DNA from 2 places in the Streptomyces sp. NPDC002144 genome. Region 1 is predicted to be linked to the other one. Evidence: riboswitches for the same ligand, from Rfam matches in the RefSeq annotation. Region 1 holds a riboswitch; the other holds the start of a gene.

Evidence for each region. Region 1 has a riboswitch for S-adenosylmethionine ahead of thrC (threonine synthase). Riboswitches for the same ligand answer to the same signal wherever they lie in the genome.
Region 2: another riboswitch for S-adenosylmethionine. It lies ahead of ACWCQ1_RS50130 (ATP-binding cassette domain-containing protein); the one in region 1 lies ahead of thrC (threonine synthase).

Annotation. Positions count from the first base shown of each region.
Region 1 covers NZ_JBSFDB010000007.1:266,279-269,677, forward strand. Annotated here, with positions in the region: gene ACWCQ1_RS13585 (MoaD/ThiS family protein) at 1-87, opposite strand, end outside; gene thrC (threonine synthase) at 137-1,423, opposite strand; SAM riboswitch class I at 1,442-1,596, opposite strand; gene ACWCQ1_RS13595 (glucosyl-3-phosphoglycerate synthase) at 1,723-2,667, shown strand; gene ACWCQ1_RS13600 (alpha,alpha-trehalose-phosphate synthase (UDP-forming)) at 2,752-3,399, shown strand, end outside.
Region 2 covers NZ_JBSFDB010000102.1:660-4,058, forward strand. Annotated here, with positions in the region: gene ACWCQ1_RS50130 (ATP-binding cassette domain-containing protein) at 1-1,298, opposite strand, end outside; SAM riboswitch class IV at 1,507-1,616, opposite strand; gene ACWCQ1_RS50135 (2-oxoglutarate and iron-dependent oxygenase domain-containing protein) at 1,947-2,318, shown strand; gene ACWCQ1_RS50140 (TauD/TfdA dioxygenase family protein) at 2,472-3,293, shown strand; gene ACWCQ1_RS50145 (MFS transporter) at 3,342-3,399, shown strand, end outside.

The sequences.
Region 1 (3,399 bases):
GGCCAGGGTCGCGCCTTCGGCGCTCACCTCGGCCTGACCGCCGGTGTAGGTGCGCAGGATGGTGGGGATGCGGACGTTGACGCTCATGCTGATGACCTCCGGTCGGATGACGGGCTTGGGACTTTCGCAACAGGCCCTAGGCGAGCCCAGCTTCCCGGAAGGACTCCAGGTTCGGGCGAATCGTCGCGGTGAGCCCCGTGCCGGCCACCGCGTCCAAGGTCTTCAGCCCATCGCCGGTGTTGAGGACGACGGTGGTGAGGCCCGGATCCAGCACACCGTCCTCGATCAGCTTCTTCGTCACGCCGACGGTCACCCCACCGGCGGTCTCCGCGAAGATCCCCTCGGTCCGCGCGAGCAACTTGATCGCGTCGACGATCTGCTCGTCGTTCACGTCCTCCACCGCGCCGCCGGTGCGGCGCGCGATGTCCAGGACGTACGGGCCGTCCGCCGGGTTGCCGATGGCCAGCGACTTGGCGATGGTGTTCGGCTTCTGCGGCCGGACCACGTCGTGCCCCGCCTTGTACGCGACGGAGACCGGGCTGCACCCCTCGGCCTGCGCGCCGAAGATCTTGTACGGCTTGTCCTCGACGAGCCCGAGCCTGATCAGCTCCTGCAGCCCCTTGTCGATCTTCGTCAGCTGCGATCCGGAGGCGATCGGCACCACCAGCTGGTCGGGCAGCTTCCAGCCGAGCTGCTCGCAGATCTCGTACGCCAGGGTCTTGGAGCCCTCCGCGTAGTACGGCCGCAGGTTGACGTTGACGAAGCCCCAGCCCTCGCCGGCCGGGTCGCCGATCAGCTCGGAGCAGAAGCGGTTCACGTCGTCGTAGTTGCCCTCGATGCCGACGAGCTCACCGCCGTAGACCGCGGCCATGACGACCTTGCCCTGCTCCAGGTCGTGCGGGATGAACACGCAGGAGCGGAAGCCGGCCCGGGCGGCGGCGGCGCCGACCGCGCCCGCGAGGTTGCCGGTGGAGGAGCAGGAGAGGGTGGTGAAGCCGAAGGCGCGCGCGGCCTCCAGGGCCTGGGCGACGACACGGTCCTTGAAGGAGTGCGTCGGGTTGCCGGAGTCGTCCTTGACGTACAGGCCGCCGGTCACACCCAGCTCGCGCGCGAGGTTGTCGGCCTTGACGAGCTTGGTCCAGCCGGGGTTGATGTTCGGCTTGGTCGCCACGTCCGCCGGGACGGGCAGCAGCGGCGCGTAACGCCAGATGTTCGAAGGTCCCGCTTCGATCCGCTTGCGGAGTTCCTCGGTGTCGTAGGCCGAGAAGTCGTACGCGATCTCGAGCGGGCCGAAACACTCCTCGCAGGCGAAGACCGGGCCGAGCGGTACCCGGTGGCCGCATTCGCGGCAGCTCAGCGCCGCGGCGGGACCGAGGTCGACGGCCCGGGAGTCGGTGGTGCTTGCAACAGTCTGCGCAGCCATGTGAGGCGAGGCCCTTTCTCCTCATCTTCCTCACGACGCATCTCGCCGTGAGACGGATTTGGCACCTTCCCTAGCCGGGAGCCTCGCGGAATGATCAACGTTGATCTACGAGACCGGCTGGAGGGTTGCCGGGGCTTCATCGGGCCGTGTCCCTCTGCCCCTCTGGATGAGCGGTATTCGGTTGTACGTTCAATGACCTCGGACATGCGATGGTCATCGACGTTGTTCAAGACTGTAACCGAAGGCCAGGACAGTTGAGAGAGTCGTCCGAACCGCGAGACAAGTGAGGAGCCGCCTACGTGCTGGAAGAAGTCGAGCGCTGGCTGAGCACCCGCTCCTGGTCCGTCACCGACCGACCGCTCCACCAGATCCTGGCCGCCAAGCAGCGCACGGGCCGGACGGTGTCCGTCGTGCTGCCCGCGCTGAACGAGGAGGAGACGGTCGGCGACATCGTCGCGATCATCCGTCACGACCTGATGCAGCAGGTCCCCCTGGTCGACGAGATCGTCGTCGTCGACTCCGGCTCCACCGACCGCACGTCGGCGGTCGCCGCGTCGGCCGGCGCGCGGGTCGTCCACCGCGACGAGATCCTGCCCCGCCTCCCGGCCGTCCCCGGCAAGGGCGAGGTGCTGTGGCGCTCGCTGCTGGTCACCACCGGGGACATCGTCTGCTTCATCGACGCCGACCTGAAGGAGTTCTCCTCCGACTTCGTCTCCGGCATCGTCGGCCCGCTGCTCACCGACCCGGGGATCGACCTGGTCAAGGGCATGTACGACCGCCCGCTCGCCGGCGCGACCGGCCAGGGCGGCCGGGTCACCGAACTCATGGCCCGCCCGCTGCTCAACATGCACTGGCCGCAACTGGCCGGTTTCGTCCAGCCGCTCGGCGGCGAGTACGCGGCCCGGCGCAGCCTGCTGGAACAGCTGCCCTTCCCCGTCGGCTACGGCGTGGAGCTCGGCATGCTGGTCGACGCCCTGCACCTGGTCGGCCTCGACGCCCTCGCCCAGGTCGACGTCGGCGTCCGCAAGCACCGGCACCAGGACGGACAGGCCCTGGGCCGCATGGCCGCGGCCATCTACCGCACGGCCCAGCTCCGGCTCGCCCGCGGCCACCTCATCCGTCCCTCCCTCACCCAGTTCGAGCGGGGCGAGGACGGCTTCGAGCCGCGCACCTATTCGGTGGACACCGAGGAGCGGCCACCCATGGCGGAGATCGCGGAGTACGCGGAGCGCAAGGTCGCGTAACCCCGCGGAGCGGGCCGTATACGGGGCGAGGCCGTGAACCGGCCATACGTTTGAGTGTTTCCGGGCCGGGCTAGGTTGAGGCGTATGGCTTCCACGCACGGCGCTCATCAGGTGCTGGTCGCGTCCAACCGCGGCCCGGTCTCGTACGAGGTACAGGAGGACGGCTCGCTGGCCGCCAAACGGGGCGGCGGCGGGCTGGTCTCCGGTCTGTCGGCGATCGGGCCCGACGCGGGCGCCCTGTGGGTGTGCTCCGCGCTGTCCGACGGCGACCGGGAGGCGGTACGGCAGGGCGTCGGCGAGGAGGGCGTGCGCATGCTCGCCGTCCCGGCCGACGTGCACGCCGACGCGTACAACGGCATCGCCAACTCGGTGCTCTGGTTCGTCCACCACATGCTGTACCAGACCCCGCTGGAGCCGGTCTTCGACGCGGAGTTCCGGCGGCAGTGGGCGTCGTACGAGACGTACAACCGGGCGTTCGCCGAGGCGCTGGCCGAGGAGGCGGCCGAGGGCGCCGCGGTGCTGGTGCAGGACTACCACCTGACGCTGGTGCCGGGGATGCTGCGTGAGCTGCGCCCGGACCTCAGGATCGGTCACTTCTCGCACACGCCGTGGGCGCCGGTGGACTACTTCCGGATGCTGCCGGACGACATCGCCGAGCAGGTGCTGCGCGGCATGCTCGGCGCCGACCGTCTCGGTTTCCTGACCCGGCGCTGGGCGGACGCCTTCACGGCG
Region 2 (3,399 bases), on a different contig from region 1:
AGTTCGTGCGGGTAGCGGTCTGCGTAGGCGCGGGGGAGGTGCACCGCTTCGAGCAGCGTCTCAGCCTGGGCTCGGATGTCCTTCGCGTCCAGCTCGCGCCGGTGCACGACGAGAGGTTCCGCGATGCTCTCGGCGATCGTCAGCAGGGGGTTGAAGCTGGTGGCGGGATCCTGGAAGACGTACCCGATCCGCCCGGCTGCCGCCGTCCGTTTCCGTGTCAACGGCTCGTCGAACAGCTCCAGTCGGCCGCCTGTCACCGGGGTCAGTCCGGCGATGGCCCGCCCGATGGTGGTCTTGCCGCTGCCGCTCTCACCCACGAGGCCCAGCACTTCACCCGGCCGGATATCGAAGTTCACCCCGTCCACCGCCCGGAAACCCTTGCTGCCGAGCCGCCCCGGGTAGTCGACGACCAGTTGGGAAGCCCGCACGACCGGCTGTTCGTCGTTTTCCGCCGCAGCCGGTCGTGCCCGGCCGCCGGTGCCGAAGTCCGGTACGGCGGCGAGGAGTTCGCGGGTGTAGGGGGCGGTGGGGGCGGCGAAGAGGCTGCGTACCGGCGCCTGTTCCACCAGTTGGCCCGCGCGCATGACCGCCACGCGGTCGGCGAGGTCGGCGACGACGCCCATGTTGTGGGTGATGAGCAGGACGGCCGTGTCGAAGTCGGTGCGGCAGCGGTGGAGGAGTTCCAGGATCTCCGCCTGGACCGTGACGTCGAGGGCGGTGGTGGGTTCGTCGGCGACGATGAGCCGGGTGCCCAGGGCGAGGGCCATGGCGATGACCGCGCGTTGCTTCTGGCCGCCGGAGAGCTGGTGGGGGTAGTGGTCGAGGCGGGTGGCCGGGTCGGGGATGCCGACCTTGTCGAGCCATTCCACGGCGAGCGCCCGCCGCTCGGTCTTGCTGCCGCCGCGTCCGTGGGCGCGCAGGCCCTCGGTGAGCTGCCAGCCGATGGTGAAGACGGGGTTGAGCGCGGTGGAGGACTCCTGGAACACCATCGCGGCGTGTGTGCCGCGCAGGGCGCGCAGCCGGGCCGGAGAGGCGGTCAGTACGTCCTCGTCGGGTTCGGCGGTGCCGTCGCCGAGCAGCACGCGGCCGCGGGCGGTCGCGGTGGCGGGCAGCAGGCCGAGGACCGAGCGGGCGGTTACGGTCTTGCCGCTGCCGCTCTCGCCGACCAGGGCCAGCACCTCGCCGGGCGCGACGGACAGGCTGACCCCGCTGGCGGCGGGCGCGGGGCCGGCGTCCGGCCGGTGTGAAGGGCCATCAGGATTATCTACTTCCGCGTCAGGGATGCGTGAGGCAGCCATGGCGCAGGGCTGTGCCATGCCGTGCGAGATCAGGTGAGAAAGAGGGGGTTACACCGACGGGTGGTGGCTCTGCCGACCGTCGGAGGGCGCAATCAGCCCGTACACAGACAGCTGGACACCAGTAGCAGGTCGACATGGAGCCGGGAGCACAGCATCAGGGCTCCAGCCACGCCGTCCTCCCGGGGTCTGGCCCGCCTCGGGGCCGATGTGAGCGCACTTGCAGAAAGAAGAGATCCGCCGAGCCTTCACCTGGGGCACCCCGCTGCGTCGAGGGTTGCCGTCCGGCCAGCCAGGGCTTGATCACCGGAACTCGTAGCTCGCGCTCACCGTAGATCGGCTGTTCTACCGGCGTCAATACCGCCCCAGGATGCCCGGAGCCGGTGGAACGCGTGGTGGACGCATCCATCCTGGGTGTGCTTTCATCCGGGCATGGAGATTTCTGGCACGGCACACATGGTGCTGCTCGACCCGTTCTGGGTGAGCCGCCGCGCCGACCAGTTCGACCAGGTCTGTTGCTGATCGCCGTCCCACGGCCCGCGACCTCGTTCCCTTCTTGCTGTCTGCTCGTTCCGGCTGCCTCCGACTAGCCCTTGTCCAGGGCGGGTTGCGAGGGCCGGGGTCGGCCGCCGTTGCCGCGAAGGAACTCCCATGGCCCAGCCCACAGCCTTGCCCGTCATCGACATCTCCCGCTTCCGCGCCCCGGTCACGGAGCGGGCCGCCTTTCTCGCCGAACGTCGGTCCGCGGCACACGAGGTGGGCATCTTCTACGTCACCGGACACGATGTCCCCGAGGCCCTGCGGGACGAGGTGCTGAGCGCGGCCCGCGCCTTCTTCGCCCGGCCCGAGGAGCGGCGGCTGTTCAGCCATCTCGCGAACATCGGCGACGTCCGCAGGCTCGTCATCAAACCCGCCTCCACCACCCACGCGCCAGCTGGATCCCGTTCAGCAGGCCGCGGCAGGGGTCGGTCATCCCCGGCCTGGTGCCGCTGTCGGTCGGCATCGAAGGCGTCGACGACCTGATCGCCGACCTCGACGCAGGCCCGCGAGCAGCCGCCATATGACATCCACCGCACGCCCGGGGAGCCCGCTGCTCCGCGACCACATCGCGGCTGCCCCGGCTGCCCGGACCTCCTCACCCCACACCCGCACCCGCCGCAGCAGAAGGACAACGCCATGACCACCGTCGCCCGTTTCGAGATCCTCCGGGCAGGCCCCCGCTTCGGCGCCGAAGTCGTCGGCGTCGACCTGACCGCACCCGTCGACGACATCACCGCCGAGGAACTGCGCCGGGCCTTCCGCGAGCACAAGGTCCTCGTGTTCCGGGGCCAGCACCTGACGCCCGATCAGCAGGTGGCCGCCGTCAGCGTCTTCGCGCGGCCCTTCGACCACCCGACCGCCGTGAAGCACCCGGCCAACCCGTTGGTGTACCCGTACAACGTGAAGCAGACCGGCAAGGCCAGTACCTGGCACATCGGCGGCCTGTGGCGCCACCCCGTGTTCGCGATCGAGTCCCTGACCTACGAGGTGGTGCCCGAGCTGGGCGGCCACACCCTGTGGGCGGACCTCCAGGCCGCGTACGACGACCTGTCAGAGCCGTTCAAGGTGCTGCTGGAGTCGGTCGGCGCCCTCTACGACGGCAACGCGGAGAACTACGCGCAGGGCAGCAAGAAGAACGCTCCCGGCGAACCCGTCGAGCACCCGGTCGTCCTCACCCACCCGGTCACCGGCCGCAAGGGCCTCTTCATCAGCAGCTCGGCGAAGCAACTCACCGGAGTGACCCCGGCCGAGAGCAGGGCGCTGCTCGACCATCTGCTCCGGCACGCCTCCTCACCGAACTACACCATCCGGTTCGGCTGGAAGCCCGGCGACTTCGTCCTCTGGGACAACCGGGCGACCTGGCACTACGCCGTCGACGACTACGGCGACGGCGAGCGCGTCTACCGCAAGGTCCTCGGTGTGGAGCCGGACGCTGGCACCACCGAGCGGCCCGCCTGAATGCTCCCCGGACAAGACCGCGCCACCCGCCGCGTACTGCTGGTGTGCATGGCCGCCGGGGCAACGACCCTGCTGGACCAGGCAGTCCTGAACATCGCGATCCCGA